3 regions of the Colwellia sp. MB02u-14 genome follow, and region 2 is predicted to be linked to each of the others. Evidence: predicted binding sites of a transcription regulator. Region 2 holds the regulator's gene; each other region holds the start of a gene.
What was found. The regulator FNR, encoded in region 2, switches genes on or off when oxygen is low (the NO sensors DNR and NnrR bind a similar motif). The targets are predictions, from matches to a motif close to TTGATCTAGATCAA.

Region 1 (10,654 bases), on a different contig from region 2:
GAAGTGGCTCCTTAGTCACTGCTCGTTGTGCTATTGAACAAAATCGTGAAGTTTTTGCTGTGCCCAGCACCATTAATAACCCACAAGCTAAGGGGTGTCATTGGCTCATCAAACAAGGTGCTAAACTTGTCGACGATATTGCCGATATAGTAGATGAAATAGACCTGTTGCCAGAAAGTGGTCTAAACTTAATGATAAATATAACGAAAGGACAATCGTTTGAAAAAAGTGAAAAACAACACTTGTTTAACGATGCATTGTTAGCTAGTGTGGGTTATGAAATCACGCCCGTAGATATTGTGGTTTCCCGAAGTAAATTACCTATAAATGAAGTATTAACTCGGTTAACAATGTTAGAGCTTAAAGGTCTGGTTGCTATGGTTCCAGGTGGTTATCTAAGAGTAAAATGAGGGCTAATTATGTTTGATATCCTGATGTATCTTTTTGAAAATTATATACATAGTGAAGCCGAAATAATGGTGGATCAAGAGTCACTAACTGATGAACTTACCCGAGCAGGTTTTCATCAAGACGAAATATATAAGGCGTTAAGTTGGCTAGAGAAACTAGCTGCATTGCAAGACACTGATGCTTACCCATACTTAACACGAGTAGGGCGTCGTTCAGTTCGTGTTTATACCGATGATGAAATGCAACTACTTGACGTAGAATGCCGAGGTTTTCTGTTATTCCTAGAACAAGTCAATGTCCTTGATTTTACGACGCGGGAAATGGTTATTGACCGAGTAATGGAATTAGACACGAAGTTCTTTTCGATTGACGACTTAAAGTGGGTTGTACTTATGGTCTTGTTTAATGTGCCAGGTAAGGAAAATGCTTATTCACAAATGGAAGACCTCATTTTTGATGAGCAAGAAGGTCCATTACACTAAGTATCAATCGTAATGTTCGCTTACACCTTACTAATCATGGCATAATGATATTAACAATATTCTAGTGAATGCATTATGCCTAATTCCGATAAACCTTTATTTTCACAACATGAACACGCGTTAGAAAAAGCGTATGAGGTATGTCCTGAGTGTGGCAGTGAAATTGTTATAAAGAATAGTAAGTCCGGAAAATTCTTTGGTTGCGCTTCCTATCCTACTTGTGATTTTACCCGTCCTATTGTTGAACATGAACGTCTTGAAGATCAAATTTTGGCAGGTACTCAATGCCCAGAGTGTCAACATGAACTTGCGGTGAAACAAGGCCGATATGGTATGTTTATCGGTTGTTCTAATTATCCCCAGTGTCATCATATTGAAGATACTAGCGGTCAAGAAGATGCTGGTGTAGCCTGCCCACAGTGTCAGAAAAAGGGCAAGCAAGCTGAATTAATCGAGCGTACCAATCGCTACGGCAAAACATTTTATTCCTGTGAACAATACCCCAAATGCAAGTATGTTGTGAACTATCCTCCGGTTGCAGAAAAATGTCCGGAGTGTCAGTGGTCTATTTTAGTCAGGCGAAAAATGGCAAGTGGTAACGTTTTAGTCTGCCCAGAAAAGAAATGTACCTATAAGCGTAAAGAGATATAATGCGCGCAATTATTTAACTAAACTTCTGGAGAGAGAAAATGTCATCAACTTTTGTTGCAATATTAATGGGCTCAGATTCTGACTTACCTGTTATGCAAGCTACTATCAGCGTTTTAAAAACATTTGGTATTGAGCACGAAGTCCGTGTTCGCTCAGCACATAGAACACCTGATGCTGCCAAGGCTTATGTAAAAGATGCGGAAGAACGCGGTTGTAAAGTTTTTATCTGTGCTGCTGGCTTAGCGGCTCATTTAGCTGGTGCTGTTGCTGGAATGACAACTCGTCCAGTTATTGGTGTGCCAATTGACAACGGACCATTACAGGGGCACGACGCATTACTGTCAACGGTCATGATGCCGGGCGGCATTCCGGTTGCTACGGTTGCTATTGGTAAAGCTGGCGCTAAAAATGCGGGTTACTTAGCCGCACAAATTTTAGGTGTTGCTGACCAATCAATTGCAGAAAAAGTAAAAGAAGAGCGTGCCGCTAATGTGATTGCTTTACTTGCTAAAGATGAAGCGATGCAGGCAAAGTTAGGCTAAATTTTAATTTTAATTTTTACTTTTTACTTGTAAAAGCCAGCGACATGCTGGTTTTTTTATACCTAAAATTCACTATCGTATTTGTGTCTACAGGTCGCTATGAGTAAATGCAGGCAATGTTGATACAACCCCATTAGACCAAAGGATGATTTTTAAACCCAATAATAGGCGTAAACTATTCTTCATTGTGTGTAAAAAATTAAGTGGCATATATAGCTACCTGCACTGTTATTATAATGAGGAACATCGATGAACAATATATATAGCCAAGGCTTAGACAAAGTTGCTGCTAATAGCCAACCTTTAACTCCTATTAACTTTTTAAACAGAACGGCCGATGTTCACCCTGAGCGTGTTGCCATTATTCACGGTAAGCAAAAAATTACTTATCGTGAATATCGTCAAAATGTTCGACGTTTAGCATCTGCTTTAATGCAGCGCGGCGTTAAGCCGGGTAATACTGTTGCCATTATGGCAGCTAATATTCCCGCCTTTTTAGATGCTCATTATGGTGTACCGCTAACAGGTGCTGTATTACATTCGATAAATATTCGTTTAGATGCTGAATGTATTGCCTTCCTTTTTGATCATGGCGAATGCGATGTGCTTTTAACTGATACCGCATTTTCAAGTGTCGTAAAAAAAGCTTTAACACTATGTTCAAGAAAGCCTTTGATTATTGATATTGACGATGTAATGAGTGAGGGGGGTGAACGCTTGGGTTGTATTGAATATCAAGACTTACTTGCTGAAGGTAATGAAAATTTTATCGGTAATTTAATCCATGATGAATGGCAGGCGCTGGCGCTAAATTACACCTCAGGAACGACGGGTAACCCAAAAGGTGTGGTGTATTCTCATCGAGGTGCTTATTTAAACGCTGTTGGTAATAACATGATATGGCCATTAGGTAATAACGCCATTTACCTTTGGACATTACCTATGTTTCATTGCAATGGTTGGTGTTTCCCGTGGACCGTTGTTGCTATGGGTGGCACCCAAGTATGCTTAAGGCAAGTGGAAGTTGGGGCCATTATTGAAAGTTTAATCGAGCATAAGGTCAGTCACTTTTGTGGTGCACCGATTGTCTTGAATATGATTTTAAATGCAGACAAAGCACTATTAGCAGAAATACCCCGTGGTATTAATATAATGACAGCAGGTGCACCACCACCACCGTCAGTTATCAAAGGTATGGAAACGATGGGTTTTGATATTACTCAAGGCTATGGTTTAACCGAAGTGTATGGCCCTTGTGTCGTGAGTGAGTGGAAAGATGGGTGGAATGATAAGAGTGACGATGAACGAGCTGCGTTAAAAGCACGTCAAGGTGTGCGTTATCCAACGCAAGAAGAAGTCGATGTTTTAGACCCCAACACTATGCAGCCTGTGCTCTGTAATGCCGAAACCATTGGTGAAATAATGTTTCGTGGTAATACCATGATGAAAGGCTATTTAAAAAATTATAAAGCCACCAATGAGGCATTTAAACATGGTTGGTTTCATTCAGGGGATTTAGCCGTTAAGCATCCCGACGGTTATATTGAGATACGAGATCGTTCGAAAGATATCATTATTTCAGGGGGAGAAAATATATCCTCTGTTGAAATAGAGAGTGTGTTATATCAACACCCTGATATTTTAGAGGCTGCGGTGGTTGCTAAAAAAGATGATAAATGGGGAGAAACCCCTTGTGCCTTCGTGACTTTAAAGCGCGGGAGAAACGTTTCAGAGGAAGATATTATTAACTTCTGCCGAGAGCATATGGCTACATTTAAAGCGCCTAAAAGCATTGTATTTAGCGATTTACCAAAAACCTCTACAGGTAAAGTGCAGAAGTTTGTTTTACGCGAAAAAGTGAAAAACCTTTCCTAAACGCTCAGGTGTTTAATTCCACAGATATAATTTTATTTACTTGGAATTAAACACTTATTTTATCTCTTAGATAAAGGCCGTATAATCGTTATATCACTCCTTTATTTCATTTTTATCTATGATGACTTCTGCCGAAGAAGCTTATTGCCAAGGTGGCATTATTGCTTACCCAACCGAAGCCGTATTTGGTTTAGGTTGCGATCCTGACAATTTACAAGCGATTGAAAAACTACTTAGCATTAAAAAACGCTCACCAGAGAAGGGCTTAATTTTACTTGCCGCTAACTATTCTCAATTATTGCCCTATATTGACGACAGCAAAATACCGCAAGATAAGCGCTATAGCATACTCTCTCGTTGGCCTGACGGTATTACGCAGTTAGTCCCCAAAAACATTCAAACGAATATGTTACTGACTGGATGTTTTTCTACCATAGCGGTGCGATTAACGAGCCAACCTGATGTTGTCGCGTTATGTAATCGGCTAAATAAACCTATTGTCTCCACAAGTGCTAACTTATCAGGAGAGCAACCAGCAAGAACTTGGCAAGAGGTTGAACAAAAACTATCAGATGAAATTGATTTCATCATAAAAGGGAATACGTTAGGTTATACTCAACCTTCAAAAATAATTGATGCACTGACCGGAGAGATCATTCGCGTATGAGCCAAGTAAGTATAGAAACAGTCATTGAATTTTTAAAATCATTGCAAGACAACATTTGTTCAGCATTAGAAACTGCTGATGGCAGCGGGCAATTTATTGAAGACAACTGGGTGCGCGCTGAAGGTGGTGGTGGTCGCACGAGAGTATTAACTGATGGAAGCATTATCGAACAAGGTGGTGTTAATTTCTCTGAAGTTTCAGGTGATAAATTACCCCCCTCAGCAAGTGCTCATCGTCCTGAATTGGCCGGGAGAACCTGGCGAGCTTGTGGTGTTTCATTAGTTATTCACCCTAAAAATCCTCATATCCCAACATCACACGCCAACGTACGTTTTTTTATTGCTGAAAAAGAAGGTGAAGAGCCCGTTTGGTGGTTTGGTGGCGGTTTTGATTTAACGCCTTTTTATCCAGTCAAAGAAGATGTTGTTCATTGGCACCAAACCGCAAAATCACTTTGTCAGCCTTTTGGTGAAGATGTTTATAATGAGCATAAAAAGTGGTGTGATGAATATTTCTATTTAAAACATAGAGATGAAACACGTGGTGTTGGTGGCTTATTTTTTGATGATTTGAATCAATGGGATTTTGACACCTGTTTAAACTACATTAAAGCGGTTGGCCAGGGGTTTATTGATGCTTATGTTCCTATTATTGAAAAAAGAAAGCTTAATGAGTTTTCAGAGCAACAACGCCAATTTCAGTTATATCGTCGTGGTCGTTATGTTGAATTTAATTTGGTCTTTGACCGCGGCACTCTATTTGGTTTGCAATCAGGTGGTCGCACAGAATCAATATTAATGTCGATGCCACCACTTGCGCGTTGGGAATATAACTATCAACCTGACCCGACAAGCAAAGAAGCTGAGCTAGCATCTTATCTAGTGCCACAAAACTGGTTAGTAGAGTCATAGATATGAAAAAAAATAAGCCTCTTGGATTTTTCTCCCGATTAGCTCCTGCAACAAAAAATAGTTGGGCTGGTTTTAAAGCGGCGTACAAATATGAAATGGCATTTCGTCAAGAGGTGCTCTTATTTATTACGACCACACCGTTGGCCATTTGGCTGGCTAATGGTTTTATCGAGTTCGTTTTACTGATGTCGGGTATTGTTATTATTTTTATCGCCGAGTTACTCAACTCAGCGATAGAAACTGTTGTCGACCGTATAGGCGTTGAGCGCCATGAACTGAGTGGCAGAGCAAAAGATCTTGGCTCTGCGGCTGTGTTTGTCGCATTGTGTTATTTTGCTTTGGTTTGGCTTTATAAAATATATACTCTACTCTGATAAAGAGTATACGAAACATAAACCACACAAATATAAAGCGAGAGCAAATGCCTCTCGCTTTTTTATGTTCAGGATGAACGGTATAACGCGGTGCTATGGATGGCAAAGAGCGTATATGCAACTACTTTTGATAAAACCGTGACATTTCTAATAATGCTTCTTGAACATAGTTAATGTTAATTATAGCCTGCTTATCTTCTTGGTATTTATCATCAAAAATAGTGAAATTTCCTAATCTATCAAGTTCGTAAAGGTGCTTTTCCGATTTAATTGCGTAATATCCACCTCGACCTAAAAATAGCCAAGGTAAAGCGGCTTCTTGCTTGAACAAAGATACTCCACTACTGTAATCACTTGCCTGATTAGTTACCCCTAATGCTTCTGACATCAGTGTTGGCACAATATTTAAATGGCTTGTTTGATAATTAATTACAGCTGGCGTTTTGTTTGGCCAATGAATAATAAGGGGTACTGCAGTCTGGTATTTTGAATAATTACTATTGTGACCCCAATAACCTAACTTGCTATCATTAAACTCTTCACCGTGGTCACTAGTAATAATAACAATAGTGTTGTCTAGTTTCCCTGTTAATGAGTCAAGTACTTCACCAACTTTACCATCAATATAATGCAATGAATTTTTATACAGATTAATAAAAGGTTCCGCGTCGTAATTATCATTTAAGGCAAGAAAATTTACTTCATCTAGGCTCGGTTTAAAAAGCTTTTTATAATCATCAGGCAAAGAAAAGCCATGAGCTGAATCGAAAAATAATAAGCTAAAACTGGGTTTTTTTTGTGAATTATTACTTGACCAATCTAAGTAGTCTTTCGTTAATTTTTCATCGCGTTGCCAAGGTTTATTACCTTCTGATGTGAGCCTTAAAGAAGGAATATTAGAAAAAAGGGTTTGATCAAATTCAGGTAACGTTAATTTAGCACTGGCAAAAATTTGAGCTTGATAACCTTGATTAATTAACGTTTCCATCAGTACTGGGCTTTGTTGTTCTTTTAAAACACTATCCCAATAACTACCCGGTATGCCATACATTAACGAGAACATGCCATGGCGAGTATTGTTACTACCACTGTAGTGGTTTAAGTACTGCAAAGATTTTTCCTTAAAAGCAAATATGTTAGGAGTCAATGTCTGTGAAACCATATTTGCCCGCCATGAATCAATAACAATCATAATAATATTAAACTTTGATTCTGTTTCTGTTACTGCAATTTCAGCGAGAGGATAATCCAGATTACTTTTGACTTTATTATGCTTGAGCAGTGACTGCGTTTTATGTGCTTTAACATCAAGTAAACCATACTTCGCCATCAAAGATTTAGCCGTTGTAGGGTAAGCTAAAGGAAGTAATTTACTTTGCTTGGTAATGTCTCTGTTATAGGTTCCATCCCCCCAAATGTGAATGATATGGCTAGATAAAATACATAAGGGAATTAAATAAAGAAATGCTTTGTGGTTTTTTTTATCCTTGTCTATATACCAAGTTACGGCTTTTACAATACAGTACTGTCCTATTAAAACGACAGTGATTAAGCCAAGTATAATGAGCCACATTGACATTGGAAATGAAATTATCTCACTACCCCCAGCAATAAATAACTCTATGACCATCGCATTGATATGAAATCGATATAATTGATAAATAAAGGTATCAGCGAGTAATGCTGTTAATCCGATGCAACTTAAAAGTAGCGCACTATAAATGACAAGTTGTTTTTTATTCGTAATCTTTGCCAACAGGTATAGAGGTAGGCTAGCTATAAAAGACAATAGACCTAATTGGCCAATACCTTGGGTTAGACCAAATAAAATACCAATAAAGCTGTCGGGTATCGTTTGGCTTTGATAAAAACGTGATCCTATGAGTAAAGCGACAACAATATTACAAAGGCTATATAGCGTGAGCCAATTATAGAGGTAAGTTCTATATGCAGTTTTTTGAGAGAACAATATGTTAAAAGATCCTTATTTTATCTAGGGACACAGCATAACATAGCTTTTTAAAATCAGTCTAGTGATGGGAAAAGTTAAAACAAAGCGATTTAATTGCGCTAGGTCAAGTTTTTATTTTTAGGTATCTATAAAATCGGCGTCATTAAATATCACAAGATAAATAGGGACTACTCTCATGAAAAAAAGTTTACTCACATTAGCTGTTTTATCCTCTCTTTTTATAACTGCAATGGCTGCAGATTATAAAGCCGGAGATTTTGTTGTACGTGGTGGTGCTACCATGGTTAACCCAGACAGCGACAAATCAGGTGTTTATGTTGAAGCACTCGGTGGTAATACACCGTTATCTGTGACGGTTGATGACAATACTCAACTGGGTTTAAATTTTGTTTATTTTTACGATAACAATTGGGCTATAGAAGTTTTAGCGGCGACACCATTTACTCATGATATCACCATTCATGATCCTCAAAGTATTTCTGGTGGACTATTTGGCGCAAATGTTGACGGCGCAACTTTAGCTGAAGTAACTCAGTTACCGCCAACAATTAGTGCACTATATTACTTTGATAATGCTTCAAGTGTTAAGCCTTACGTTGGTGTTGGTGTTAACTACACAATATTTTTTGATGAAGACTTCAAAAGTACGCCTGAAAATCTAGGATTTAACGATTTAGAACTCGATGGTTCATTTGGCTTTTCATTACAAGTTGGCGCAGATTACCTGATCAATGATAAATGGCATATAAATGCTTCTGCTCGTTATATTGATATTAATACCGACGCTACCTTCCAAATTGGTGACATTAAAGGCTCGGCATCAGTAGACGTTGATCCGATGGTTTATTCAATCATGTTAGGTTACAAGTTTTAACATTACCCATAGCGATAATACTCAATAACCTTACTAAGGCAGTCACTTTTTATATAAAAGTTACTGCCTTTTTTATATTCATCATGGCTTTATTACGATAATCTTAAGTATGATTTCTTACTCAGTGCCTCATATGGATCAATATCGCGTTTTTGGTAACCCTATTAAACAATCACGTTCACCGATTATTCATCAATCTTTTGCTCAACAAACTCAACAGCAACTTAACTATCAAAGTGAATATGTCGCATTAGATCAATTTGAAAAAACGATAAATGCTTTTATGAAAAGTGGTGCTAAAGGTGCAAACATTACCTCACCGTTTAAAGAGCAAGCTATGGCATTATGTGATCATCTAACCGAACGTGCTGAACTTGCCGGCGCGGTGAATACGTTATCTTTTGCTAATGGAAAGATATTTGGAGATAACACTGATGGGGAAGGGCTTGTACAAGACTTGCTTAACCATAATGTTTCATTAAAGAATAGTCGCATATTATTACTGGGCGCTGGTGGGGCCGCTAAAGGCGTAGTTCTACCGTTATTAGCACAAGCACCACGGGTCATTGTTATAGCGAACAGAACCGTGAGTAAAGCAGAAGCACTCATTAAAAAGTTTAAAAACGATAAACTTTTTGCTGCAGGGTTTGATACGCTAGGTAAAGCAAAGTTTGATCTTATTATCAATGCAACCTCAGCAAGCCTAACCGGGACAATTCCACCTATACCAACAGAACTTGTCACCAATACTCATTGCTACGATATGGTGTATGGAAAAGAACTGACCCCCTTTTTAGCTTGGGCGAAAGTAAATGGCGCAACTAAAGTTATTGACGGTTTAGGCATGTTGGTAGGGCAAGCGGCAGAAAGCTTCAGGATTTGGCGAAACGTATTACCTGAAGCAGCGCCAGTATTAAATAAACTGAGAAAAGAAGGTTAAAGATGAATCAGCAAATAATCTTCAACGATGATATATCCTTTGATGATAGTGAAAAAGGCTGGGTATTTACAGGATTGCTGTCAGGAGAACGTATTAGTATCCTCATTAAATGTAAAAAGCATGATGAACTTACTGATGAGTTGAAATTTAACTTAGAAGAAATTATTGAAGAATGGCTCGAAGATAATGAGCCATTGTCTGGTAGTAGAATAGAAGTAGTCTACACGTAGAAAGTCTATTAACGACTACTGAGCAAGATACTCATTTTTAAGCTCAACATAATTGCGAGCCGATTGACTGAGAAATGCTTGTTCACTCTCTTTTAACAACCTCATTTTTTTCACAGGATTACCGACATACAAGTAACCACTCTCTAATGTTTTATGAGGAGGAACTAACGAGCCGGCGCCAATAAAAACATCATCCTCAATAACAGCACCATCCATAACAATGGCCCCCATACCCACGAGTATTCGATTACCTAATATGCAACCATGTAGCATACACTTATGACCAACAGTAACATCTTCGCCGATGATTAAAGGATTACCGTTAGGGTTCGCCGCACTTTTACGGGTTACATGTAATACTGTTCCGTCTTGGATGTTCGTTCTATCCCCAATACTAATTGTATTAACATCACCTCTCGCTGCAACTAAAGGCCAAATGCTTACATCGTTGCCTATCGTTATATCACCAACAAGTATCGAAGACTCATCAACATAGACATTTTGCCCCAATTTAGGCGATATTTTATTATACATACGAAATTTAGTTTTATTCATAATAACCATTAGGTAGTGAACTATTCATTTATCTTAGCAAATAAGTACAAAAGGGTGAGAAAATATAACTTATTAAAGGTATTAATTTAAATAAGCAGTAGTCAGTATAATTATGCGTCTAGGATTACATGGTTAATAAATAGTATATTTGTTCGAATAAACCTCAATAA
Region 2 (10,654 bases):
GAGGAAGCTGCGAGGTTGTCACACCTCAGTGAATTTATTAGTTCATTACCCAGCGGGTTTGATACCGTTGTCGGCGAGCGTGGTTTAAAGCTATCAGGAGGCGAAAAACAACGGGTTGCTATTGCTCGAACTATCTTGAAAAATCCAGCCATTTTAGTGTTTGATGAAGCAACGTCCTCGCTTGATAGTCATTCTGAACAAGCTATTTTAAAAGCAATTAAAGACGTTGCTAAGGATCACACCAGTCTAGTGATTGCCCACCGATTATCTACGATTGTAGATGCAGACAACATTATTGTTTTGCACAAAGGGGAAATAATTGAACAAGGTGATCATCAAACGCTGCTAAGCAAGCAAGGTCATTATGCTAATATGTGGCAATTACAACAAAACAACGCGTAATGAAAATTTGTGAGTTAAAAATGATTGATAAAAAATGAGTACTGCTGATGTTTTACAAACCCAGCAGTGGCTAGAAGAAATTATTATTGGTTTAAATTTTTGCCCTTTTGCGAAAAAAGAGTTTGTGAATAACACTATTCATTATCAACTTTGTGAGGCTAGAAAAATAACCTTAGCGTTAGAAGAGTTAACCAAGCAATTTGAAAAATTGGTGCACGAACCTACTGTTGAAACAACATTATTGATCTTTAATGAAGGCTTTAAAGGCTTTGAAAACTATTTAGATTTACTCGACCATGCGAACGATCTATTAATAGCATTAGGCTATGAGGGGGTCTTTCAACTCGCTAGTTTCCATCCTGATTATTATTTTGAAGGTGAACCATTCAATGCAGCTTCTAATTATACTAATCGCTCGCCATTACCAACCATTCATTTAATTCGAGAAGCGAGCATGGAAAAAGTGTTGTCTGTTTATAAAAATCCAGGAAATATACCTAATAATAATATTGTTTTGGCCGAAAAAAAGGGCGCTCATTACTTTCAAACTATTTTACAGCGCATTGCTAAATCTCACTCATAGTATTATTATTTTTTGTAGATAATTTATGCTGTTTCCAATATAAACCAACTTGTTATCATGTTGAAAATTTAAAAAAGGTAGTTATTTTTGTGAATGAAAAAAAAGTAGTACAAATGGGTGGTAGTATAGAAAAATCACTAAAAGGTGAATATACCATCGATGTTTCTTCAGTCTTAAAAGAAGCTTGGCAGTTAACACTTCAATCTCGTATTGCTATTAATTTAGGTTTGTTTTTCACCCTTGTGTTAGGTGTTATTGTGTCACTTTTGATCAGTAATGCGATGGGAGGAATTGAGCAGGTTATTCAAGATCCACAGTCGACCACATTATTAAATATCGTGGTCACTATGATCATCTATCCTTTTTTAGTGGGGGTAGAAATGATGGGGGTTTTCCATGCCGTTGGCTTAAAGACCAACAGTAAATTGATCTTTGCTTTTTTAAAAAGAGGAAGTTGGGTTGCTGTTTGTGCGTTGCTAACGTCAGTATTAGTAACGTTAGGAATGAGTTTATTTTACTTACCCGGTATTTATTTAGCCGTTGCTTTATCACTCACCTTACCTTTAGTCGTAGAGAAGAAACTATCTCCAATAAAGGCGATCATTTTGAGTTTACAAGTTACCCGTTTTCAATGGTTTAAGTTACTCGCCATTTATACCTCTTTGTTTTTAGCTTTATTTTTATCAATATTACCGCTAGTGATTATTGCTAACACTCAATTTTCAGTGATTGGTGTTATGTTTTTCTTAATTGCATTAACTTTTTTAGCACCACTATTTTATAATGTTAAAGGTATTTTATACCGTGAGATTTTTGGAATGCAGCTGCAAGCAGTTGATGTACCGGCGAGCCAAACAAGTGACACATTTTCAGCTTAACTCTCTACAGACATAAATATGATTGTCAGTAAAAAGGACACTATGAAAATTCAAACTATTTTAAAAACTTTGTTAATCAGTGCATTAGTTATTGGACTTGTTGCTCCTTTTACATTTCTCAAACCGACACTTGCCCCTCCACCGTTGATTGTTAATAAAGTTGTACCCGTGGTTATGGCCAAAGAAAAAATAGTTGAGCAACCCCTTCATGACGTTAACCTACCTAACTTTGCTTCTATTCGTGATGTAAAAGCTAAAAAGCGTCAATTTTTTCAATATATTTACCCCGCAATTGTAAAAGAGAATAGAAATTTACTTGCCTTAAGGCTTGAAGTTTTGACTATGATTGAAGTGCTTTTTCTAGAAGAAAACCTTATAGAAGAGCAACAAGCGTTACTTAACCGGTTAATAAAAAAGTATAAAGTTAGTGAGAAAAATTCACCATTACAACAGCTTAATGAATTACGGTTACGTATTGATGTGGTGCCTATTGAATTAGCGTTAGTACAAGCCGCTAATGAATCTGCTTGGGGAACATCTCGATTTGCTCGGATCGGTTTGAATTTTTTCGGCATGTGGTGCTATCAGAAAGGTTGTGGCATGGTGCCAAGTGGCAGAGACAACGGCGCTAAACATGAAGTAGCCGCATTTAATAGTGTCGAACATGGTGTGCAACGTTACTTACATAATATTAATACCCACCATGCTTATGGTGTTTTTCGCACAATCCGCGGACAATTGCGTGCACAAAAGCAGCCGTTGTCTCCGCAAATATTAGCGACTGGTTTAATGCGTTATTCAATTCGTGGTACTGACTACGTGTTAGAAATTACTGAAATGATCCGTCATAATAAAACCTATTTTGACAACATACGGGCAAAGCTAAAAACTATTTAGTAGCTTTCAGTGATAAACTCGCTAGTAAAATTATTAATGTTAGCATTTTTATAAATGAAGCTTAACTAATAAGCTAACAACGCTTTGATTATCTAATCCGTTAATGCCATATTTATTATGCCAGTAGGAATATTCGATACCCAGCTCCATAACTTTTCTCTTGGAGAAGTTATGGCTTAAATCCCATTTCAACTGCGGGTTAAAGTGAAAATCTGCACTATGGTCATCAACCGCTGACGACCAATCAACAAAACCATCCAACATAAAATTTTGTTCACCAACACTAAACGGATAACCCCAAGAGAGCGTGAGTTGAATATCATTATCAGTCTTATCATTGCTAGCATGGTATAAGTTTGTATTTACAAAGGCAAAGCCACTTATATCCCAAGCAGCACCTAGGCCAAGTAAGTAATTATTGAAAACAAAACCCACTCCATTATCATTACTGGTGTTATGCTCCCAAGTACTTGCTACATATAAATCTTTAATAGCTGCGAAGGTTACTTCTTTATTGGTTAAATAACTCATACTTAATCGCGGTGACAATTCGCCATAGGTTGAGTTGAATTTACCATTTTTTGCATCACTGCTCGCTGTAGTTCTATCAACAAAGAAGAAGGTATCACCCCAGTTATGACCTGATACATGCTCAAAAGTCATGACATTAACATTATCATTACCAAGGAGTTCAAAATCACTGGTATTCTTCAAATAGCTCATGCTGTTGTCACTCCATAACGTTTGGGCTGAAGATGAAAATGCTAGTAACGACAAGATATTCATAATGGCCAAATTTTTTAAATATGTCTGTAACAAATTATTCATAATAATTGACCTTATGATTATGCAAATAAAATAAAATAAAATAAAATAAATTTAATTAAAAATAAACTCACCAGTATGATTAAACTCATATTAAGTTTCTGAAAATGCCCGCTAAATAAGCGTACAGCAACATAACTTATAAAACCAAAAGCAATACCATTAGCTATAGAGAAGTTTAAAGGCATGGTAATACATATAACTGCAACAGGAACCGCTTGTGATAAATCATCCCAATCAACATTAACAAGTCCTGCGAGCATTAACACCGCAACGCAAAATAATGGGTCAGCAGTTGCATAAGCCGGTACCATCGCAGCAAGGGGAGAAAACAAAAGTGACAATAAAAATAAAACCCCTACTGTTACGGCTGTTAGCCCGGTTCTCCCAACGGCACTAACACCCGCGGTACTTTCTACATAACTTGTTGTGGTTGAAGAGCCAAGTACTGCACCTGCAATTGTTGCTGTTGAGTCCGCTAACAGTGCTTTGCCCAAACGAGGTAAACTACCATTTTCATCGAGAAGGTTGCCACGTTGAGCCACAGCAATTAAGGTACCTGAGGTATCGAATAAATCTACAAAAAAAAGTAAATATAACACCCATCATACTCACTTCTAATGCGCCAATAATATCAAGCTGCAGAAAAGTGAGCAGTACAGAGGGGGGCATAGATATAATACCTTGGTAGCTTACATCACCAATGAGTATGCCCAATGCCGTTATAACGAGTATCGATATCATGACAGCACCATTGATACCTCGATTGACCAAACCAACAATAAGAAATAATCCAATGGCGGCGAACACCGCTTGAAAAGACGTTATATCGCCTAATGTTAATAGTGTCGTGGGGCTGTCCACCACAATACCTGCATTCTTTAAGGCAATAAAAGCAAGAAATAATCCGATACCAGCAGCAATGCCAAAACGTAATGAATGTGGAATTGAGTTGATGATCCATGCGCGAACATTAAACAGGCTAAGTAATACAAAAAAACAACCAGAGATGAATACACCAGCTAAAGCGATTTGCCAGCTATAGCCCATTCCTAACACTACGGTGTAGGTGAAAAAGGCATTCAATCCCATACCAGGTGCCAATGCGATAGGGTAATTAGCTAACAATCCCATCACAAAACAGCCAATAGCAGCGGCAAGACATGTTGCAACAAATATTGCCCCGTGGTCCATCCCTGTATTTGCCAACATCGCAGGGTTAACAAAAATAATGTAAGCCATGGTTAAAAAAGTCGTCAAACCCGCAATGATTTCTTGTTTTACATTTGTGCCGTGTTCCGTTAATTTGAAAAGCTTTTCAAGCATGTTTTTAACCAGGTATTATTATTATTTTATTTCGATAATATTCAATGCGTTATTAAATGATAGATTGTTTTTTGAATTATGTTCAATACTAATGTTATCGTCTAATACAGGAGCAACGATAAGTTCATCATCAAAAGCGATATCACCGCCATTGATAACCCCTGATTGAGCATTGATCGATTTAAAGTCAAATAATTCGCTATCGCATAAATGTGAGGGCACAACGTTACGAATTGCTGTAAACATTGATTCAATTCGTCCTGGGTGATTTACGTTCCAGTCTTGTAGCATCTTCTTGATATTTTGACGCTGTAAATTAGGTTGAGATCCACATAAGTTACAAGGAATAATAGGGAAGGCTTTGAGTTGAGCGTATTGTATTAACTCGGCTTCTTTACAAAAAGCTAGTGGGCGAATCACAACATGTTCGCCATTGTCTGAGACCAATTTTGCTGGCATCGATTTTAATTTTCCGCCATAGAACATATTCAGCATTAACGTTTCAACCATATCATCACGATGGTGGCCTAATGCAATCTTAGTGGCGCCTATTTCTGCCGCGACCTTGTATAGAATGGCTCTGCGTAAACGAGAACATAAACTACAAGTGGTTTTACCTTCAGGGATTTTGTCTTTAACAATTGAATAGGTATCTTCTTGCGCTATTTTATATTCAACACCTAACGATTCTAGGTATGCGGGCAAAATATGCTCAGGAAAACCAGGTTGTTTTTGATCAAGGTTAACTGCCACGATATCAAAATGAATGGGTGCAGATTCTTTTAACAACATTAAAATAGCGAGTAGGGCATAACTATCTTTGCCCCCAGAGACACAAACCATTATTTTATCGCCATCTTCTATCATATTATATTGTGCGATAGCTTGACCAACATGGCGTCTTAAGCGTTTTTCAAGTTTATTCAGCTGTATTTTTTGGCTGGCTGTTAAAGATGCTATTGGTGTCGCTGATTGAGCGCTCATAGTGTTTCCTAGTGCTATTTATAATGAAAAAATATCGATTTTTACGGCGCGTAGTATAGCAAAAAGCCAAGAAAACTCTTGGCTTTTTAATTTATATTCAAAGATCTAAACCTAATGCTAATAGACCTTATGCCAGAGGCGAAATGTAGCCATCGGGTTTAATGGCTAATACATCACAGTTTAAGCGGTCAATTACATGCTCTGCGGTATTGCCGATCAATGCAGCTGAAATTCCTGTACGGCCAATGGTACCTAAAACAACTAATTCTGCATCGATCTCGTTAGAGATACTTTGAATAACATCTTCAGGTAAGCCCTCTTTCACGTAAGTATTTTCAATGGGGATGTTGTAATTATTTGCATGACTTTCCATTGCACTTTTATGATGGTTAAACATGGTCTCGTTATATTCGCAGGCATTAAACTCTGGGATTTCAATGGCAATATTTACGGGCGTACCCGGGTAAGAATTAACTAAGTGGATATTAGCTTTAATGAGCGATGAGAGAGCCATCGATTCTTGAGTTAATTTTTTGTTAAGTGCTTTGTGCTCTTCATCGTCGCTGCCCATGTTAAGTGCGGTAAGCAAATTACCATCACTTGGCCAGCTATGATCTTTAACAAGTAATACTGGACAAGGGCATTTTCTGAGAATATGCCAGTCTGTTGGTGTAAAAATAACAGATTTTAGCTTATCGTGTTGATGTGTGCCTTTGATGACAATATTAAAATTTTCAGCAAGCACTTTTTTGATTATTTTCTCAAATGGACGGTTATGCCAAATAATACAAATGTCTATGTTAATATTTTCGTGATTAATTTTAGAAATTTTTTCTGCTAACCATTGCTGATGACCATTAATAACAGACTGGCGCATTGCTTCACGTTCTTCGCCAGAAAGCATCGTCGTCATTTCATAAGATAAATCATAAATGGTTAAAAATGCGGTGATTTCTCCACCACTATAGCGAGCTAATTCAATAGCACGCTTTAATGCTTTTTGATTTTCAGTGGTTGGGTCAATAACGGCTAATATTTTTTTATACTTTTCCATACATTTACTCCGTAACGCATTAAATACTAATAACATTAACAATAGACTATATTTGGTACATGTTATTTGCTTTACATCATAATATTTCAATAAAAAAATGCTCAACATAATCAGTGTTAAGCATTTTTTATAAATTTATATAGAAACTAAAGTGAAGCACACTCGTTAAGTTTATCCATATCTAAAATAGTAATAAGCTTACCTTCGACACCAATTAATTCATTTTTTTGGAAACGATTTAATAATCGGCTAATGGTTTCTACCGTTAGGCCAATATAATTACCAATATCGCTTCTCGTCATAGTTAAGCGGAAGTCCGTTGCTGACATCCCTCGCGCATGATAACGACTCGCCAGTGTTGAGATAAATGTCGCCAAGCGTTGTTCAGCATTTTTACGATTAAGTAAGGTTAACATTTCCTGATCTGAGCGTATTTCCGAACTCATCATGCGCAGAATTTGTTTTTTTAACTTTGGCATAGTATTCGATAATGCATCAAGTGTGTTGTAGGGTATTTCACAAACCATTGATGTTTCTAGCGCTTTTGCAAAGCTAGGGTGTTCTGATTCAGCAATAGCATCGAAACCTAATAAATCGCCGGCTAAATGAAAACCGGTAATTTGTTCTTCGCCTTGTTCATTTACCGTGAATGTTTTAAATGTCCCAGAGCGAATAGCGTATAAAGCTTGCATTTTATCGCCATCTTGAAAGATTTGTTCACCTTTATGAATAGGGCGTTTACGGTCTATAATACTGTCTAGCGTATCAAGTTCTTTCTCATTTAAAGAAAACGGTAAACATAGCTCACTGATACTACAATTTTGACAATGAATGTGCTGAGATGTAGAACATGGCTTTTTATACATATTAACCTAAATGATTTATTTATCTTTAATAATTTCGATCATATTAAAACAACTGTTGATATGCAATCATTAAACTGTATATTCCATACATAATTATCATAAAGGCCATTATTTTTTTAAATTTCATGTTAGTTAACAAAGACTTTATTCCAAAAGAACCTAATGAAATACTCAACAACGCCGGTAAGGTACCTAAACCAAAACATGTCATTATCAAGGCGCCAGTTAGGGTACTACCGCTCGCTAAAGACCAAGTTAGGGTTGAATAAACTAAACCACAAGGTAACCATCCCCAAATAGCGCCTAATGCTAAAGCTTGTTTAGTATTTTTTACAGGGATAAACCTCTTACTTAATGGTGATAAAAAGCGCCAGAAGACTTTACCTATTTTTTCAACTTTCGATAGCCACATTAGCCATTGACCCAAGTATAAGCCCAGTAATATTAAAAATACTGCCGCGAACAGTCGAAGAAAACCTAAGGGTACACCAATATTTTTTGCAGCAATCGAACTACTAAATCCAACAATACCACCAATTAAGGTATAAGAAAAAATACGGCCAAAATTATAAGCACTGACCAGTTTAAATTGATCACTTACCTTATGTTGAGGCGATATAGCTGATGTTAGCATAGTGGTTATGCCACCACACATACCAATGCAATGGCCCGAACCTAATAAGCCAATGATAAAAGCAGATAAATAATCAATACTTAGCATATTAGTTACTTAATACCCGTATCATTGTCTTTTTTTTCTATACCGTTAGCTTCAGGCGAATTCTCAGCGCTTTTATCGTTGTTATCATCAAATAAAATACTCATGCCTTGTTTTTCTAAATCATCAAATTGTTCAGTTTTTACTGCCCAAAAAAATAGATATATGGCTAAGGCCGTTAGTATTATCGCAATAGGGATTAAAATATAAATAATGCTCATTGTCTTTATTCTCTATTTTTGTGTCACGATTATTTTTTGAGTAAACGTAATGAATTGGTGATGACTAATATTGAACTCGCCGACATGCCTATTACAGCCATGTATGGAGTAATGAAACCTGCTACGGCAAGTGGTAATACGATAGCATTATAACCAAATGCCCATAAATAGTTTTGCCAAATGATACGGCGGGTTTTACTGGCGACACGTGTCAGCGTTGTTACTGACTTTAAACGATTATTCAATAAAATAACGTCTGCGCCACTTTTAGCTATATCAGTACCACTACCCATCGCAATAGAAATATGAGCTGCACCAAACACCGGGGTATCATTTACGCCGTCTCCCACCATCGCAATGGTTGAACCATTGGGTTGTTGCTTAATAATCGCCATTTTATCTGTCGCCGACAAAGTACAGTGTACTTCATCTAAATGAAGTAATGCTTGAACTTTGTTACATCCCACGGCGTGATCACCTGATAGCATAATGGTATGTATATTTTTCTTCTTCAAATTACCTAAGAGATTTTTAGCATCTTCACGGATCTCATCGGTTAAATAAAATGCAGCTATTAATTCATTATCTTCTAATAATAAACATGAAGCGGTTTCAAATTCAGTTGATTTGTTTGTGTCACTTAGCAGCCATTGTGGTTTACCGATCCGATAGTATTTATCATTTACCTTACCCTGAATGCCAAAACCAGATTTAATTTCTACCTGTTCAGTGGTGTATGAATAATCACGGAATAATTTAAACGGTTTGGCTAAGGGGTGTTCTGAATAAGACTCAAGTGCGGCTGCTATAGATAAAACCTGCTGTTCACTATATTTATAATGCTCATTATCAAAAAGTTGAGTTTGATTAATAGAAAAATCACCCGAGGTTAAGGTACCGGTTTTATCAAAGGCAATGGTGGTTATCTTGGGTAATGTCTCCATGACATGTGCTGATTTTATCATGATGCCTTCACGGTTTAAGCGTGTGGTCGCACATGTTAACGCAGTGGGTGTGGCAAGAGACAAAGCGCAGGGACAGGTAGCAACAAGAACAGACAAGGTGATCCAAAAGGCTTCCTCAGGTAAATGTTGATGCCAGTATAGAGCGGTACCTATGGCGGTCAGTAAAATAACGGCAACAAAATATTGTGCTATTTTATCTGATAATTTCGCTAATTTAGGCTTATGTGCTTGAGATGATTCACTTAATCGTATGAGTTGGCTTAAAAAAGAATGCTCACTAGGGTGTTTTACTTCAACGTTAATATTACCGTCACCATTTATAGTACCGGCAAAGACTATATCGCCCACGGCTTTATTTAAGGGTAATTGCTCGCCTGATAACATGGCTTCATTAAGCTGGCTACTACCAGAGATAATGGTGCCGTCGGCAGGGACAACTTCCCCAGGTTTTATCAAAACAATATCAAGAGGGCAAAGCTTTTTGGCAGGAACCAGTATTTCTTTTTTGATACCGTCTTCATTAATGAGCTTTGTTGCCGTCATTGGCATTAGCTTAAGCAAGTTAGCTGAAACTTCGGCTGCACGACTTCGTGCTCTAAATTCTAAAAATTTACCAATAAGCAATAAAAAGGTGAACATTGACACAGATTCAAAATAGACTTCACCTTGCTGAGTGATGGTCGCCCATGCACTGGCTGAAAATGCGAGAGAAATAGCGATAGCGACTGGTACATCCATCGATAAGCGCTTTATCTTTAACGCATTAATCGCGCCTTTGTAAAAGGGTAACGCGCCATAAGTAACAATAGGAATGGTTAAAAATAAGCTTGCATAACGTAAGTATATTAAGTTGTACTCATCCATGCCTGAAAAAGCGCCAAAGTATAATCCAAAGGCAATCATCATCACCTGCATCATCAAAATGCCAGAAATAC
Region 3 (10,654 bases), on a different contig from region 2:
CGCAATTTTTATGGGATATCGACTTCTAAAACTTTATACATAAAAACCACATCATCAAAAGCCTGACTATTGAACTTTTATTGACTCCATCTAAATCGCCGCCTTTTTTAGTTTACGGTTGCATTTAATTTTACTGAGTCAGAAGAATAAAACCAGATTTTTAACTATTTTATTCTTTACCTTAAGCACTTTTTTCTGTTTTTACTCGACTGTGTCGAACAGCTACCGTTGTCATTAGCCTGCTTACATTGAATTTCAATTGTGACGATTACACCTACGTTATTAACGAAAGAGATATACGTCATAAATAATTGATCTGACATTTTTCTTTCACTTCACTCGGTATTCTCATAAAATCAATCTATCGATTATTTATCAAGGTATTCCGTGACTTCTATTCAACATTTGTTCGATAATAATCAGCAATGGGCTGACAACATAAAAAAAGAAGACCCACATTTTTTTAAACGTTTGTCAGAACAACAAAAGCCAGAATATTTATGGATAGGATGTTCTGATTCAAGAGTACCAGCCAATGAATTACTCGGTATGTCTCCAGGTGAAGTTTTTGTTCATCGTAATATTGCTAACCAAGTTATTCATACCGATTTAAATTGCCTTTCTGTTATACAATTTGCTGTAGAAAATCTTAAAGTTAAACACATAATAGTGTGTGGTCACTACGGCTGCGGTGGAATTATAGCTTCAATTGATAATAAGCGTCATGGATTAATAGATAATTGGCTAGGGCATATTAAAGATGTCTATCGTTTTCACAAAGACCGTCTCGATGCCGTTGAAGATCACCAAAAAAAGGTCAATTTACTCTGCGATCTCAATGTGGTTGAACAAGTGGCAAACGTTTGCCATACCACGACATTAGTCAATGCTTGGAAAAAAAACCAAGACGTAACTGTTCATGGCTTTGTGTATAATTTACACGACGGTATTTTGAAAAATTTAAATGTCTCTTGCGATGGAAAATAATTAATGACCTTAACGATACCCGATGCACCGATAAAAAAACAACCTTTCTCTTGTGGTGAGGTTGCCTTAGTTGGCGCAGGTCCGGGTGATCCTGAATTACTGACCTTACAAGCTTTTCGCTTTATCAAACAAGCGGAAGTTGTTATTTATGACCGCCTAGTAAGCGCAGAAATTTTAGCGTTATTACCTGAAAATTGTGAGCGTATTTATGTGGGGAAAAAACAAGCTGAGCATCGAGTACCTCAAGATGATATTAATCAGTTATTAGTTGATCATGCGAAGCAAAATAAAAAAGTATTACGTTTAAAAGGTGGCGATCCATTTGTTTTTGGTCGGGGTGGCGAAGAGGCACAATTTGCATTAAAACATGATATTGCCTGTCATATTGTGCCTGGAATGACAGCGGCTTCTGCATGTACAAGTTATGTTGGCATACCTTTAACTCATCGACAAGTTGCTCAAAGTTGTACTTTCATTACCGGCAATGTACAAAACAACGGGGAATTATCACTACCTTGGCACACCCTCACTGATAATAAACAAACTGTCGTTTTTTACATGGGCATTAAAAGTTTACCGATAATTAGTGAGCAACTCATTAAAGCCGGTCGTATAGCTTCGACGCCAGCAGCCCTTATCTATAAAGGCACAAATCCTGAACAACATGTTTACCGAGGCACTTTAGCAGGGTTAAATCATCTGGTTGAGTTGCATAACATAAAACCACCAACGCTGGTGATTATTGGTGATGTTGTTAACACTTTTGATGAAAAACACTTAATAAATTTAGGTTATTTATCCCCAAAATAATAAATGTTCAGTAAACTTCACGCTCAGTGCTTCACCACTATTGATGATATTTTACCTTGGGCTTAACATTCCCCTGATAAAAATTATAACCACTTTAAATAATAGGAATAAATACTATGCAGGGAACCGCCAATTTCTCAAACGCTGTGTTACCAAGTGAAAATTTACCACACTTAACTAAACTGACCTTTGAACATTTATCCCCCCTTTATGCGAAAAGTAATCGTTATATCAGCTTATTTTCTACACTTTTTATTATTTCAGTATTATTTATTGCTCTACTACAACGTTTTATTCCGCTATCGACAACAGCAAACAACGTTGTTAGTTTTTTTATTGGGGCTACAGTCTTAGTCGGCTTTATCAGTACTTTTTACACTATTGTTGCTGACAAACAAAAGTCTTATGCACTTCGAGAACAAGACCTTAGCTATAAAAGCGGTGTTGTTTTTCGTAAAACGGTTAGCCAACCAATGTTACGTATTCAACATGTAGAATTAAAACGTGGCCCTATTGACCGTAAAATAGGTTTAGCTACACTACAGGTTTTCAGTGCAGGTGGCGCAATGCACACATTTGAAATTCCGGGGTTACCACTAGATAAAGCGGAGAGCATTCGCCAATTTATTCTTGATCACAAAGATGTTAATCATCATGGATAAATCAACAGAAACCCTAAATAACAACTCAGATGCCACTACGCAACCGAGTGAAACGATAAAAAACACTAAAGATTGGCAACGTATATCACCTATCGCTATTATTTATTTTTTAGCTAAATTTGTTGCTGGGTTTTTAAGTAATATCCTTGTGTTCTTACCTGCATTATATATTGGCTATGATAATTTTATCGCGTATCCCCACCTATGGCTTCCTATAGGTTTAGGCGTGCTCGCGGTTATCATTACCTCTACCTTTTTAAGTTTTTATTTCTTTCAATACCGGTTATATCAAGATCATATTGAAATACGTTCGGGGGTAATTTCAAAGAAATACGTTAACTTGCCTTTTGCTAAAATTCAAAACGTAAAACTTGAGCAACCTATATATTATCGACCTTTTGGCTTTACTTGCTTACAACTGGATACAGCAGGCTCTGCGAAACAAGAAGCAAAGGTCGTCGCCTTAAAAATAGATTTTGCAGAACAACTTAAAAAAGAAATTTTAGTTCAACACCAAGTTGCCCATTCGACTATCGCGGGTGAAAGTACCAATACAGTAAAAGATTCAACTTCAAATAATAAAAACAATGAAGTAATTTTAAATACTCGTGGTATCACTGATCTTGTTATTCATGGCATAACCAACAACCGAATTTGGATTTTTATGGGTGGTTTAGCACCATTTCTTGATGACTTTGGACGATATATTATTGAGTTTTTTAACGGTTTAGGTATTGACCTCGAAAAATTTCTTACCTTTTCAGATAAGCCGATGTGGCAAATTGGTTTATATGCACTGACCTTAACTTTTATTATTTTATTACCTTTTACGCTTTTCTCTATTGCAGGTTCTATTATTACCTTTTACAACTTCACCTTAAGTAAAGTGGATGACCGTTATATTCGTCGCAGTGGACTATTAACCAAATATGAAGTGATCATGCGTTTATCACGTTTACAAATGGTGGTTCGCCAACAAGATTGGCTTGATGTGATACTAAAACGTATTAACCTTAAATTTGAGCAAAGCAATAGTGCATTAAATCAATATCAAGCGAGTGCACAAAATAGTCGTATTATTGTGCCGTCAATCAACCCAAATGAGTGTTTGACCTTAATAAACGATGTTTACCCTAATAATAAGATGATGAGTATCGATTACCACCGTATTAGCAAACGCTTTTTACTGCGCAATATTGGTTATATTCTTTCACCCATGTTTATTCTACTTTCGGTTCTTTTTATCACCCTTGATAAAGCTAATTTTTTAATGGTGTTAACGCCCAGTTATTTATTTATGAGTGTATTAGTTTTTATGCGCTGGCTACGATGGGGCTATGCTAAAGATGATGATTTAATTTATATTCGTAAAGGCTATTTTGGTGTCGACTATACCTGTTTTCCTATTTTTAAAACTCAACAAGTTCAATGTAAACAAAGTTGGTTCCAAGAGCGTCACCAGCTCAGTTCAATAAGAATCGTACTCGCTGCAGGCGCTCAGGACATTCCTTTTATCAAGCAAAAGCTTGCTTATCAATTACTCGACGATGTGCTTTACCAAGTAGAAAGCAGTCAAAAGTCTTGGATGTAGGCCTTAATGAATAATACTAAAATATTTATTATCGGCTTACCTCGTTCTGGCACCACCAGTATTTGTGCAGCAATGCTTGAGCTAGGATATACCGTTGCGCATACCGCTTATACACAAAAAACGTTTGATCAAGCACAAGTCATTGCCGACACCCCCATCTTTGCTGACTTTAAACGTTTAGATAAATTTTATCCTAACAGTAAATTTATTTACTTAGCGCGAAAATCTGACCAGTGGTTACCCTCAATTAAACAGTTGCTACAACGTATGTATATTAATGTGACGCGTGCTGACGGTGGTTTTAATACTATTATTAAACGTTGCTACGTAAGTACATTTTCACCTTTTACATTAGAAAATATCAACAATGACATGTTTTTAGCCCGTTGTTACTTGCAACACAACCATGAAGTGCTGCAATATTTCTCTGAGCGCACGCAAGACTTACTCACAATAGATGTTAGCCAGCCAGCGAGTTACCAACAATTGATCAGTTTTTTATCAATAGCGCAAGGGAGTAATACAGGGATTTTTGAAAAGCTCAATAGTGGTGGAAAAGTTACCGCATGGAAGGATTTAAAACATGAGCGAAAAATAGAGTCAACCAAAAATGGCCGCATGAGTTTATTAGACTATTTAGAATTGTCAGCAGAATAACAACAGCACATTGAGTTTTATAAACATAAAATCAACATGCGCTTTTTATGAATTTTACAAGGCTTCAATTTCAGCAAGTGCTTGGCTAAATTCAGCTAGGTCTAATTCAACGTACTCATTATCCTCAGCTTGATTTGATTCTTCTAGCCAATTAATACCCACAATAACGCCGTCTTCACCAAGGTCTTCAAGCCAAAACTCTAACCAGTCGCTTAACGTTATTTTAGTCGGTACATATGCTTGCCACTCATCAATACAATGTGTTTGAGCAAGTGCTTCGCTTGACCATAATGGCATAACGTCAGTGTTTTCAAAGTTAATTGAGTCAAGTACCACCCAATCTTCTCCTGACTTTTCTTGCAGTGCCCAAAACGATTGTGCGGTTTTAACGTCGGCTAAAAAGGTGCTTAAAATTGTTGTATTCATAATTATTTATATCAATTAAGTGATGAGCAGGCATTAATTATCTCACACCGTACTCGCTTCTAACATAACAATTTATGATAAAAAGGACTTTAGGATTATCTGTTAGGCAAACACAGCCGCGTAAGTTACGCGGCGTAAAAAACATTTGCAAGAGAGTAACAAACGTTTGGTTTAAGAGCTTTGCCCCTAAAAAATACTATCATGTAAAGCTTTTCTGTAATCATAAAAACTCATATAAACCCCATGATTCTTCAATTAGTATTATAAAATTTCATCTTTATCGTAATAATGTTATGCATGCGAGATATTAATTACCGGTTAATCTTTAAGTACTCCCTTCGCCAAAGCGAATAGTAACGTGTTAATTTTAATGAGGTGTCATTGATATAATAAGGGTTTAAATGCGTTGATCTTAACGTTAAAAGAATTAAAGCACTCACTAAGAAAATCAACTTTCATAACGCCTTTATCCCCACCTTATTTTAAGGTGCATTCCTCATAAATAGAACCATATAAAGCACCCAAAGACATAAATAAAGCTTGATCTAAATCAAGAACAGTTTAAACTTTCAGAAATTACTGAAAGTTCAGAAAGCACAATTATGATAATGACAACTAAAATTGAATCGTTTGTTATGCACTGTGGTGAAATGGGCAGTCGCTGGGGCTTTAACCGTACTGTTGGTCAAATGTATGGCCTACTAACCATTCATGACGAACCACTTACCGCGCTACAAATATCTGAAGCACTCAATATCTCTCGTGGCAATGTCAGCATGGGTATTAAAGAATTACAGTCTTGGCGGTTAGTACAAGTTCAGCATAAACCTAAAGACCGCAAAGAATATTACTCGCCTGCTGGGTCTATCTGGGAAATGGCAATACGCATATTTGAAGAGCGTCGCAAACGTGAAGTTGACCCAACACTATCATTGCTACGCGATAATTTATTAGACGAACCCGCCAACTCTCAAGAGCAATATGCACAAGAAAGAATGCATGAAATGCATGATCTGCTGGAAACTATGACTCATTGGGCTTCAGAGCTACAAAGTATGAGCCCTGATAAACTCAACACCCTGATGAAGCTTGGGGCTGGTGTAAGCAAAGTTATAGATATGAAGGATAAGTTTATGAAAAAAAGCTAAAAAACACTTTACTATTTTTAACCATTTAAAAGCATCCAAAGTGGTAAAAATTATCACGTTAATACGTTAATCCTATTAACACATAACAGTGTTCAAACGGATTTATGGAGTAAATCATGTTAGAAACCTTAATGCTCTCACGCATACAGTTTGCCGCTAATATTAGTTTTCATATTCTCTTCCCCACAATAACCATCGCTCTTAGCTGGTTTTTGTTTTACTTCAAATTACGTTTTGATCAAACAGGTGATCCCGTGTGGATGCGCGCATACCGTTTTTGGGTTAAAATTTTTGCCCTCACCTTTGCAATAGGGGTAGTTACCGGTATTACCATGTCGTTTCAATTTGGGACCAACTGGCCAAAGTTTATGGAAACTGTCGGTAATATTGCTGGTCCATTATTAGGCTATGAAGTGCTAACCGCATTCTTTTTAGAAGCTGGCTTTCTGGGGATTATGTTATTTGGTATGAATCGAGTGTCCGCTCGAATACATACGCTATCAACGTTAATTGTTGCTTTTGGCACCAGTTTGTCGTCCTTTTGGATTTTAGCGCTCAATTCTTGGATGCAAACCCCTCAAGGCCATGAAATGCGAGATGGTGTAGCCTATCCAGTTGATTGGTTCGCTATTATTTTTAACCCATCGTTCCCTTACAAATTATCTCACATGCTTGTTGCATCAGGTTTAACCGCCGCCTTCTTGGTAGCAGGCATTAGTGCTTATCGCTTACTAAAAGGTGACGATAAAAAAGCGCCTAAATTAACTCTCAAAATAGCATTAACCGTAGCGGCTATACTTGCGCCTACCCAAATATTTCTAGGCGATATGCATGGTTTAAATACGTTAGAACATCAACCACAAAAAATTGCAGCAATGGAAGGCATTTGGCATACCGAAAAAGGAGCGCCTTTATTATTATTTGCTCTACCTGATGAAGAGCACAAAACTAACCATTTTGAAATCGCAATCCCTAAGATGGCAAGCTTTATATTAACGCACGATTTAGATGGCGAAATAAAAGGCTTAAACGAATTTGAAGGTAATCACCCCCCCGTTGCGCCTGTGTTTTTTGCTTTTAGAATTATGGTGGGCTTAGGTATGCTGATGCTTGCTATCGCTTGGCTTAGCCGCTTTATATTATGGCGCAAAAATCAATTATCTCCTTGGTTGTTAAAAACCCTTGTTGTGATGAGTTTTTCTGGCTGGATAGCGACATTAGCGGGTTGGTATGTCACTGAAATTGGCCGCCAACCTTGGTTAGTAACAGGAATTTTAACGGTGAAAGATGCTGCGACTGATATAGCACCAGAAAACGTAGGCATTACGCTAACGCTTTATTTGGTTTTATACGTTGTGATTATGGTTGCTTATTTACACACCATTTTCACTATGGCTGGACGTGCCATTGAAATAGAAGAAATCAGTATTGATGAACAGGTTAAGCCGGTAATTAATACTTCAAAAAACACGGTTGAGGGCTAGATTATGTTTGAAGAATATACATTAGCAATCATTTTTGTCTCATTGATGGGCTTTTCAATTTTACTTTATGCGGTATTAGATGGCTTTGATTTGGGGGTTGGCATATTGCTCCCTCTTGATCAAACAGACAACGCCGATACAATGATAGCGTCAATTGGCCCATTCTGGGATGCGAACGAAACTTGGCTGGTACTCGCAATTGGCTTATTGCTTATCGCATTTCCAGCAGCACACAGTTATATATTTAAAGAATTATACTTACCAACCGCAATTTTGTTAATTAGCTTAGTCTTGCGCGGTGTGGCTTTTGATTTTCGTGCTAAAGCCGCCTTTAGCCATAAACCTACTTGGAACAGAGTCTTTAAAGGAGGCTCACTGGTTGCCTCTCTAAGCCAAGGCTATATGTTAGGCATGTATGTTATGGGCTTTGAAAGCACTTTAGCCGCTTACAGCTTTAGCTTATTAAGTGCCTTTGGTGTTGCTGCCGCTTATAGTTATATAGGGGCGTGTTGGTTAATTATGAAAACTGAAGGCGAGTTACAAATACAAGCCGTTGCTTGGGCTCAAAAAACAGCTTTGGTTTGTTTTATCGGTGTTATTTCGGTATCGCTCGTTAACCCATTAATAAATCCTAATGTCTATGACAAGTGGTTTTCTTTACCTAATGCATTCATAATATTACCTTTACCTTTTATTTGCTTTGCGCTGTTTATTTTTAGCTTTATTCAATTGAAGCAGTTACCTAAGGTCAATGATAAAGGTTGTTGGCGCCCGTTTGTAGCTGCGGTTGTAATATTTACTTTATGTTTCTTTGGTTTAGCTTTTAGCTTTTTCCCTTATATTGTGCCAAATAAGCTGACTATCTGGGAAACAGCCTCAGCACCTGAATCTTTAAACTTTGTTTTGTGGGGCACTATCATTGTGGTCCCGGTAATATTTAGTTATACCGCGTTTTCTTATCGAGTATTTTGGGGCAAGGTAAGAGAGCTAAGATACCATTAACGGTTCATCTTATAACTTAACGTGAGTATCAATATAGAGTGGATAAGCTATTACGCCTAAGTATCCATTCATCGTTTTATCCTTTGGCTATTCCCATCAGCTTTCATTAGGCAATAAAAAGCCGAGTATCATACTCGGCTTTTGGTTAAACACTCATAGTCTTAATCTGAGTTAAGGTGTCATCTCTTCTTGATCTGCACCTTCTTTGTCAATAACTTCTGGTATCAAATCTTCTTTAGAAATACCAAAAGCAAGCGCAACAGAACTTGCTACATAGATAGACGAGTAAGTACCGACAAACACACCAAATAATAACGCGGTTGCGAAACCATGAATAAGCTCACCACCTCTAAAGAATAGCGCAGCGAGTACTAATAACGTCGTTATTGACGTGATAAACGTACGACTTAACGTTTGCGTTAATGAAATATTGATAACATCTGCCGGACCACCTTCACGTAACTTCCGAAAATTTTCTCGAATACGGTCAGAAACTACGATGGTATCATTGAGTGAATAACCGATAACCGCGAGAATTGCCGCGAGTACTGTCAGGTCGAACTCAAGTTTTAACACCGAAAACAAACCAAGCGTTAACAATACATCATGAAACAACGCAAACACCGAGCCTAAAGCAAAACGCCATTCAAAGCGAAATGCTACGTAAACAAGAATACAGATCAGTGCGGTTAGCATCGCTAAACCGCCTTGCTCTGCTAATTCATCGCCAACACTGCCGCCAACAAATTCTATACGGCGCATTTCCATTTTTTGCCCTGTGCCTTTTTGTAAAGCACTGAGTACTTCATTGCCAAGCATCTCAACGTTTAAACCTTCACGCTCAGCTAAACGAATAACCACATCACGACTACTGCCATATAACTGCACAACAGCATCGGGATAGCCACTATTGTCCATGACTGCACGAATTTTATTTAAATCAGCGGCTTTCTCAAAACCCACCTCAATTAACGTACCACCCGTAAAATCTAGGCCGAAGTTTAATTTATTGGTCGCTAATGAAAATACTGAAGCAAGCATCAATAAAATACTAAATATCAATGCTCCCTTGCGGTAGCTCATAAAGGCGATAGTTTCTTTTACTTGTAAAATTTGCATAAATATCTGCGCCCTATATTGAAAGTTTGTCGAGACGTTTTCCGCCCCAAACAATATTAACTATGGTTCGTGTACCAACAACCGCAGTAAACATTGAGGTAAGAATACCGATAGATAAGGTTATCGCGAAGCCTTTAATCGGACCTGTACCAATAGCATACAAAATAAGCGCCGCAATCAGCGTAGTGATATTGGCATCAATAATAGTTGAAAATGCCGCATCATACCCTTGATGAATAGATTGTTGAACCGATTTACCATCACGCATTTCTTCTCGGATACGCTCAAAAATAAGTACGTTAGCATCGACGGCCATACCAACCGTTAATACAATACCTGCCATACCCGGTAACGTTAACGTTGCCCCTGGAATTAAAGACATCACACCAATAATTAAGACTAAGTTAGCGCCCAACGCTAAATTTGCGACCACACCAAAAGCACGGTAATAAATAATCATAAAAATAAAGACTAAGCCAAAACCCATTAAAATAGCTTGAAAGCCGAGTTGAACATTTTCAGCACCTAATGTTGGGCCAACGGTTCGCTCTTCTACAATTTGAATAGGCGCAACTAACGCTCCAGCACGTAATAATAACGCTAAATTATGTGCTTCGCTTTGGCTGCCCGCCCCAGTAATACGGAAGGTTTTACCTAAACGCGCTTGAATGGTTGCTACAGAGATAACTTCTTCTATTTTTTCAAAAATAGTATTACCTTCAGCATCTTTACGGTCAGTCGGCTTATATTCAATAAATACGGTCGCCA

Region 1: the regulator FNR is predicted to act here: its motif matches at 7,979-7,992, upstream of H4J52_RS08680 (OmpW family protein).
Region 3: the regulator FNR is predicted to act here: its motif matches at 5,674-5,687, upstream of H4J52_RS17720 (GbsR/MarR family transcriptional regulator).

Annotation. Positions count from the first base shown of each region.
Region 1 covers NZ_JACGUX010000067.1:220,907-231,560, forward strand. The annotation lists gene dprA (DNA-processing protein DprA) at 1-410, shown strand, start outside; gene H4J52_RS08640 (DUF494 family protein) at 420-893, shown strand; gene H4J52_RS08645 (topoisomerase DNA-binding C4 zinc finger domain-containing protein) at 969-1,544, shown strand; gene purE (5-(carboxyamino)imidazole ribonucleotide mutase) at 1,583-2,086, shown strand; gene H4J52_RS08655 (acyl-CoA synthetase) at 2,336-3,961, shown strand; gene H4J52_RS08660 (Sua5/YciO/YrdC/YwlC family protein) at 4,080-4,628, shown strand; gene hemF (oxygen-dependent coproporphyrinogen oxidase) at 4,625-5,539, shown strand; gene H4J52_RS08670 (diacylglycerol kinase) at 5,542-5,913, shown strand; gene H4J52_RS08675 (DUF3413 domain-containing protein) at 6,035-7,882, opposite strand; gene H4J52_RS08680 (OmpW family protein) at 8,061-8,759, shown strand; gene aroE (shikimate dehydrogenase) at 8,893-9,699, shown strand; gene H4J52_RS08690 (hypothetical protein) at 9,702-9,929, shown strand; gene H4J52_RS08695 (gamma carbonic anhydrase family protein) at 9,945-10,484, opposite strand.
Region 2 covers NZ_JACGUX010000065.1:34,273-44,926, forward strand. The annotation lists gene H4J52_RS06995 (ABC transporter ATP-binding protein/permease) at 1-402, shown strand, start outside; gene H4J52_RS07000 (DUF1415 domain-containing protein) at 437-985, shown strand; gene H4J52_RS07005 (hypothetical protein) at 1,075-1,863, shown strand; gene H4J52_RS07010 (glucosaminidase domain-containing protein) at 1,906-2,760, shown strand; gene H4J52_RS07015 (outer membrane protein OmpK) at 2,809-3,588, opposite strand; partial or broken gene H4J52_RS07020 (NCS2 family permease) at 3,606-4,911, opposite strand; gene ttcA (tRNA 2-thiocytidine(32) synthetase TtcA) at 4,933-5,895, opposite strand; gene uspE (universal stress protein UspE) at 6,023-6,949, opposite strand; gene fnr (fumarate/nitrate reduction transcriptional regulator Fnr) at 7,096-7,815, opposite strand; gene H4J52_RS07040 (sulfite exporter TauE/SafE family protein) at 7,859-8,536, opposite strand; gene ccoS (cbb3-type cytochrome oxidase assembly protein CcoS) at 8,542-8,754, opposite strand; gene H4J52_RS07050 (heavy metal translocating P-type ATPase) at 8,784-10,654, opposite strand, start outside.
Region 3 covers NZ_JACGUX010000087.1:299,112-309,765, forward strand. The annotation lists gene can (carbonate dehydratase) at 388-987, shown strand; gene cobA (uroporphyrinogen-III C-methyltransferase) at 991-1,797, shown strand; gene H4J52_RS17700 (PH domain-containing protein) at 1,914-2,459, shown strand; gene H4J52_RS17705 (PH domain-containing protein) at 2,452-4,050, shown strand; gene H4J52_RS17710 (sulfotransferase) at 4,057-4,707, shown strand; gene H4J52_RS17715 (DUF2750 domain-containing protein) at 4,762-5,133, opposite strand; gene H4J52_RS17720 (GbsR/MarR family transcriptional regulator) at 5,736-6,281, shown strand; gene H4J52_RS17725 (cytochrome ubiquinol oxidase subunit I) at 6,398-7,765, shown strand; gene cydB (cytochrome d ubiquinol oxidase subunit II) at 7,769-8,767, shown strand; gene secF (protein translocase subunit SecF) at 8,939-9,886, opposite strand; gene secD (protein translocase subunit SecD) at 9,900-10,654, opposite strand, start outside.